One region of the Lysobacter sp. K5869 genome, then DNA from elsewhere that is predicted to be linked to it. Evidence: riboswitches for the same ligand, from Rfam matches in the RefSeq annotation. Region 1 holds a riboswitch; each other region holds the start of a gene.
The links. A riboswitch is a leader RNA that binds a small molecule or an ion and turns the genes downstream of it on or off. The one in region 1 is predicted to bind cobalamin.
Positions count from the first base shown of each region.

Region 1 (2,258 bases):
GCCGGCGGCGTCTCGCGCAGATGCCGCCAACGCAGCGCGCGCTCGACCAATGCGTCGATCTCCGGCGCCAGCGCTTGCGGCCGTTGCAGGCGCACGCCGGTGAGCGGGTCGATGCGGGCCGGGCCGGCCGCGGCCAGCACCATCGGCTGGCTGCTGCCTTGCAGTTCCGACATCGCCACGCGGTACTGCACGCTGGAGATCGGCAAGCCGTCGCCGGACAAGCGCCACTGCGCCGCGCTGCGGTCGAGCATGCGGATCGCCTTGAACACCGGCACATCGAGCTTGGCGATCGCGGTGCTGGCGGCGTCGCGGCCTTCGGCGGCGCCGACGACGAAATCCTGCAGCACGACCAAGCCCGCCAGCGGTTGCGCGCCGAGCAAGGCGGGCAAGCGCTGCACCGCGTCCAGCGAGGCCTCGCCCCAGCGCGCGTACAGGCCCAGGCAGGCCAGCCCGCGCGCCTGCGCCCGCGCGCACAGCGCGTCGCCGGCGACGGTGTCGGCGTTGTTGAGGTCGAGCACGGCCAGCAGCGGCCGCGCGTCGGCGGCCGGCGCGTTCACCACCGTGCCGTTCTGGCGCAGGATCAGATCCGGTTGCGGCTGCGCTTTCGGCACCGCGCCGCCGTCGAGCAGGAAGCGCAGCGCGCGGCGCAGGTTGTCCTGCCCGCCTTCGCGCCACAGCGCGCGCACGTCCAGCCATTCGCTGGCGAAGGCGTCGGCGCGGGCGCGCGCCAGCAGCGCCGGCGGCGGCGCATCGGCGGTGAGTTGGCCGAGTTCGTTCTGGGTCAACGCGCGCAGGTCGCGGCGCTCGTCGTAGCTGGCGTAGGCCAAGCCGCTTTCGCCGTGGAAGGCGTACAGGCGGCGCGGGCCATGGCCTTGCCGGCGCAGGCGTTGCGCGGTTTCGCGCAGGCGCACGCCTTGCTCGCCGAACAGCGCTACCGCGATCACCGCGTCGCTGCCGGCGACGAGTTGCTGCAGCTGCGCCTTGTCCAGCGCTTCGAGTTGCTGCGGCGTGCGCAGCACGATGCGGTCGCCGCTGCGCGCGGCCAACACCGCTTGCGCCGCCTCGGCCGTTTCCGGCGCCGCGCGTTCGGACACCACGCCGAGCACCGTCGCCGCTTGCGCGGATGTCGTCGACACCGCCGTCAGCGCGGCCGCGAGCGCGCACCGTTTCCACCAAGCTTTCACCGCCGCACGCACACGCCGCATCGCCGACCTCGCTGTGCGCACGCCCTGTGCGCATCGATGGATGGGATGGACGCGTGGAAAGGATGTCGGGCACGAACGGCGCGAAACGCAGCGACCGGCGCGCGACGCCGCCCTCCGCAACGTCCACCGCGAACGCATCGGCCGGTCTCCGGGCTCGCGGGGGCCGGACCGTCGATGCGATCCGGCAGCCTCGGCGCCTTCCCGGAGAGAGTTCTCCAGTGGCTGTATGCCGAGGTTTCGCCCGCCTACCGTTGCAGGGGCAGCGCCGGAATGGCGTGCAGTCGAACTGCGCGCGCACCGGCTTCCCGTTTAACCGCGCCGCCGGACGGCGGTGCGGCACCTGATGCAAAGCCGGCGCAATCTAGCACAGGCGTGCGTGCGCGGGGTCGGCGTTGCGACGGGCGGCGGGGTATGGAGAGGTCGCGGGTGGAATGAAGGTTGCGCCGCGAGCGGCCACTCCGCGGTCGCAGCTTGCGCAGCTCCTACAGGGGCTCCGGCTGCTACGCGATCTGACTGTAGGAGCGGCGTGAGCCGCGACCGCGTCACTGCGCTTACTACGCGACCGGCCACCCTCGGTCGCAGCTTACGCAGCTCCTACAGGGGGCTTCGGCCGGTTCGGCGCGCGCCGGGCTCAACCTTCGTGCACGTAGCGCTCGACCGTGGCCTCGATGCCCTTGCTCAATTCCATGATCTTGAGCGCGTACTCCGCCAGGCGCTTGTCGTCTTCGGTGACCGGCGTCCACGGCGGCACCGGCGTGGGCTTGCCTTCGACGGTGTCCATCGCCACGAACACGATCACGCAATGCGTGCACAGGCGCTCTTCGGATTCGCCGTCGTCCAGGCCCGGGTCGCGCGCCTTGACGTCGACGGCGAAGTGCATGCTGCTGGTGCCGGTGTGGATCAGCTTGGTGTGCACGGTGACCAGATCGCTGATCCGGATCGGCGCGACGAAACGGATGCCGCCGACCGCGACGGTGACGCTGTACTTGCCGCTCCAGCCGACCGCGGCGGCGTAGCCGGCCTGATCGATCCACTTCATCACCATGCCGCCGT
Region 1 covers NZ_CP072597.1:5,284,506-5,286,763, forward strand. The annotation lists gene J5226_RS22435 (cobaltochelatase subunit CobN) at 1-1,136, opposite strand, end outside; cobalamin riboswitch at 1,327-1,564, opposite strand; gene J5226_RS22440 (hotdog domain-containing protein) at 1,837-2,258, opposite strand, start outside.

Region 2 (2,258 bases), 3.0 Mb from region 1:
GCGCGTGTCGAAGGTGCTGGAGTATTTGCCGTCCTTGTACTGTTCGCTCTGATCCCGGCTTTCGCCGGCGTTGAGGCTCAGCGCGAGGCGCTCGCTCGGGCGATAGCGCAGCTTGGCGCCGATCACTTGCTGGACGATGTCGGCCTGATTGTTCTGGCTGCCGTCGTACTCGTTGTAGCCCTCGGCGCGGAACGCGCGCGCCTCGCCGTCCCACTGCTCGTTGAAGCGGTAGCCGCCCTGCATCGTCAGCGAGGTGTTGCGATAACCGTCGCGATCGGGCGAGTGGGTGAAGCAGCCGGCGCCGCGCGGATTGGGCTTGCCGCGGCAGGCGTTGATGCCGTCGGTGTCTTCGTGCGCGGCGTTGATCGAGTACCAGCCGCGCTCGCCCTTGCCGGCGACGCCCGCGGAGGCGCGATGCGTCTGGTGGCTGCCGATGCCGACGCTGAAGCTCGGCACGAACGGGCCTTGCGGGCGGCGGGTGAAGATCTGGATCACGCCGCCGATGGCTTCGGAACCGTAGAGGCTGGAGAACGGGCCGCGCACGATCTCCACGCGTTCGATCTGGTCGACCGGAATGTCCTGCAGCGACGCGCCGCCGCTGGTGGCCGAGCCGAGCTTGATGCCGTCCACCAGCACCAGGGTGTGGTCGGACTCGGTGCCGCGCAGGAACAGCGAGGTGCTCTTGCCCGGCCCGCCGTTGTTGGCCAACGACGCGCCCGGGGTGCCGCGCAGCAAGTCCGGCAGCGACGCCGGCTGCAGGCGTTCGATGTCGGCGCGGTCGATCACGGTGATCGCGGCCAGGGTCGCGTCCTGGGTCTGCGCGGTGCGGGTGGCGGTCACCACCACTTGATCGAGATCGACCGCGGGCGCGGCCTGCGCGCCGGCGGCGGCGCCGAGCAAGGCGACGGACAAGGCCGACGCGAGCGAGCGCGAAACGAGCGGGCGCGGGGAAAGCGGGAGGGAAGCGAAGTGCGGCATTGCGTACGGGTCTCCGGGCCGCGCCTCACCCGCGCGGCCGACAAGGGTCGGGACCGGCGGAGAAACGGCTCGGAGCAATGCGCGCGGGCGCGATCGTCCGCAACCAGGCCCACCGCCGGTCGGTTCGCGCTCCGGGCCGGTCTCCGGGCTTGCGAGCGGAACCGGTGGAGCGTCCTTGTCCGGGGTTCCCGTACCGCGCCTTCCCATGCCTGAGCACAGTGGCCGTTGCGGTGCGTCTACTCGCCTACCGTTGCGGGGGCAGCTCCGGCTTGAGCGCGCGGACCGTTCTGGACGAACTGGCCAGCGGCGCGACCGGATTCCCGTTTCAATCGCCGGACTGTGCCGGCGATCACCTTGAGCGCGGGCATCTTAGCAGCCGCTGGCCGCGCCGACGCCAGCGCGCGGCGCGGCCGGGAGCCTGATGAGCCGACGCAGCGCACGGATCGCGCGCCCTGCGATGCGATTTCAGACTCGTCTGATTCCAGCCCGGCGTCACGCCCCGCCATGCTCGCGTCCGGGCCGTCTGCCTGTCGGCCCTTTGCGGGCGATACCCCCATTTTCCGGCCGCCGGCCCGTGCAGCGTCGCGGGTCCGGCGGATTTTTTCGCCCGCCCTCCCCCTCGCCGCTCTCCCGCCTCCCGCCCCAGGGCCGAAAACGAGGCGGCTACCACCTTTTGATTACTTGCGTTAGCCGGTTTCTGGCCGCTTCATTGACCCGGTTGTTATGACCGTGTTAAACCCGAATGACATCGCTGTCAGTCCCCTTGCAGGAGTCTTCATGCACGCCAGCCGCACGCACCGCCTCCGCACCCGCCATCCCCTCGCCCTCGGTCTGCTGATCGCCCTGGCCGCGCCCGCCGCGCTGGCCCAGCAGCCCGCGCCGCAAGCCGACGCCAAGACCCTCGATCAAGTCATCGTCACCGGCACCCGCGTCAGCGACCGCACCGTCGCCGAATCCACCGCGCCGATCGACATCATCACGCCCGAAACCCTGGAAGCCACCGGCACGGTCGAACTCGCCACCGCGCTGGCGCGCGCCCTGCCTTCGCTCAACTTCCCGCGCCCGGCGATCACCGACGGCACCGACGCGGTCCGCCCCGCGCAGCTGCGCGGCCTCGCTCCCGATCAGGTGCTGGTGCTGGTCAACGGCAAGCGCCGCCACACCACCGCGCTGATCAACCTCAACGGCAGCCAGGGCCGCGGCTCTTCGCCGGTCGATCTCAACGCCATTCCCATCGCCGCGATCGAACGCGTGGAAGTGCTGCGCGACGGCGCCTCGGC
Region 2 covers NZ_CP072597.1:2,284,610-2,286,867, reverse strand. The annotation lists gene btuB (TonB-dependent vitamin B12 receptor) at 1-978, opposite strand, end outside; cobalamin riboswitch at 1,095-1,350, opposite strand; gene J5226_RS09840 (TonB-dependent receptor) at 1,756-2,258, shown strand, end outside.
Region 2: it holds a riboswitch for cobalamin, as region 1 does, so the genes downstream of both, btuB (TonB-dependent vitamin B12 receptor) here and J5226_RS22435 (cobaltochelatase subunit CobN) in region 1, are expected to answer to the same signal.

Region 3 (2,258 bases), 830 kb from region 1:
AGAGCGCGGCGTGGCTGCGCCAGGTGGGGCTGCGCACGCACGAGGACATCGCCGCGATCGGCACGGTCGAGGCGTTCATGCGGGTCAAGCGCGCGGGCTTCAAGCCGACCTTGAACCTGCTTTACGCGATCGAAGGCGCGCTGCTGGACTGCCATTGGCAGGAGATTCCGGACGAGCGCCGGCAGGAGCTGATCCTGGCCGCCGACGCCGCCACCGCGCTGCTGCCGGCGCCGCGCAACAAGCCGGCGGCCGCGCCGGTGCGGACCACGGTGCATAACGAGGATCGGCACGACGAAGGCTTCGGCGGCTTCGGCGGCGGTCGCGAAGAGCCGCGCGATCACGACGAAGAACGCGACGGCGGCGAGCGCGATCGCGACGGCGGCGACGATCATCACGGCGGCCGCGACGAAGACGACGGGCGCGATTGAGCGGCCCTGGTCCGGCTCCCTGCTCTCGGCAGGGGCGGGACGATCTTTGGAACCCTTCTCCCGCCAGCGGGAGAGGGACGAAGCGCGAGACGTTCGCGCAAATCCACGACGCCCGGCGTTCTGAAGCGCCCCTCCCACCGACGGGAAGGACAAGCGCCGACGACGCCCGCATCACCCGGCTGCCCGGGAAATCCTTAAGCCCACTCCCCTCATGGAAGATGGAGCCCGCGGCGGCAACCCACCGACGGGAAGGACGAGCGCCGGCGACGCCCGCGTCACCCGGCTGTCCGGGAAATCCTTAAACCCATTCCTCTCATGGAAGGTGGAGCCCGCGGCGGCACCCCGCCGACGGGAAGGACCAACGCCGACGACGCCCGCGCCACCCGGCTGTCCGGGAAAACCCTCGAGCCCACTCCCCGCTCACGGAGATGGAGCCCGCAGCCCGGCCACCCGCAGATTCAGAAGCCCCGCTCCCGCCCGCGGCACGGGGATTCGAGCGAGCGCCGCCCGCCGGGCAGCCCCGCCCCACTTCGCGTACACTGCGCCCCGCTTCGAGGTGACCCCGCGGCCAGGCCGCCGGGTTGAAACGGGAAGCCGGTGACGTCCGGCGGCGCGGATCGACGATCCCGCCGCGGCCAGTCCGGCACTGCCCCCGCAACGGTAAGCGCGCCCAACGCGCGGCATCGCCACTGTGCCACCGGCCTTCGCGCCATCGGCATGGGAAGGCGCCGCGCCGGAACCGGTCCGCCGGTTCGGCCCGCGAGTCCGGAGACCGGCCCCGAAGCCCCCACAGGTTGCGATGCGGAGGGCATCGCGGCGGTCGCCGCGCCTTCGCGCCGGCCTCGCTCGCGTTCGCTCTCCCCCGCTGCCGCCCTTCGCCGTACGTCGCGCGCAGGATCGCGCGCGCAGGAGTGTCTTATGCGTCGTTTCACCTTGCTGTCCCTCGCCATCGCCTTCGCGCTGCCGGCCGCCGCCGTCGCCGCGCCCGCCGGCGAGGCCACCGATCTCGATCAAGTCGTGGTCACCGCCAACCGCACCGCGGTCAGCGTCAACGACTTGCTGACTCCGGTCGACGTGCTCGACCGCGCCGACATCGAGCGCAGCCAGGCGCGCGACCTCAACGACCTGCTGCGCGGCCGCGCCGGCATCACCATTTCCAACCAGGGCGGCGCCGGCAAGCTGACCACGCTGTTCCTGCGCGGCAGCGAATCCGACCATGTGCTGGTGCTGGTCGACGGCATCCGCATCGGTTCGCCGACCTCGGGCCTGGCCTCGCTGCAGGATCTGCCGCTGGAGCTGATCGACCGCATCGAGATCGTGCGCGGCCCGCGTTCGAGCCTGTACGGCGCCGACGCCATCGGCGGCGTGATCCAGGTGTTCACCCGCCGCGAGCGCCAGGGCTTCGCCCCGCGCGTGCACGCCGGCGGCGGCAGCAACGGCACGGTCGAGTTCGGCACCGGCTTCGGCGGCCGCAGCGGCCGCGGCTGGTTCGGCGCCGACTACAGCTTCCGCAAGACCCAGGGCATCAACGCCTGCCGCGGCGCCGGTTTCCCGGTGTTCGCCGGTTGCTTCACCGACGAACCCGATCGCGACGGTTACGAGAGCCACGCGCTGTCGCTGCGCGGCGGCGTCGAGATCAACGAGCAGTGGAGCGTGGAAGGTCAGGCGCTGCGCGCGGAAGGCCAGAACGATTACGACGGTAGCTTCGTCAATTACTCGGAGACCGTGCAGCAAGTGGTCGGCGGCAAGGTCGATTGGCGTCCGAGCGAGCGCGTGCACGTGCAGCTCAGCGGCGGGCGCAACGTCGACAGCTCGGATAATTTCCTCGGC
Region 3 covers NZ_CP072597.1:145,318-147,575, forward strand. The annotation lists gene J5226_RS00620 (TfoX/Sxy family protein) at 1-428, shown strand, start outside; cobalamin riboswitch at 966-1,224, shown strand; gene btuB (TonB-dependent vitamin B12 receptor) at 1,347-2,258, shown strand, end outside.
Region 3: it holds a riboswitch for cobalamin, as region 1 does, so the genes downstream of both, btuB (TonB-dependent vitamin B12 receptor) here and J5226_RS22435 (cobaltochelatase subunit CobN) in region 1, are expected to answer to the same signal.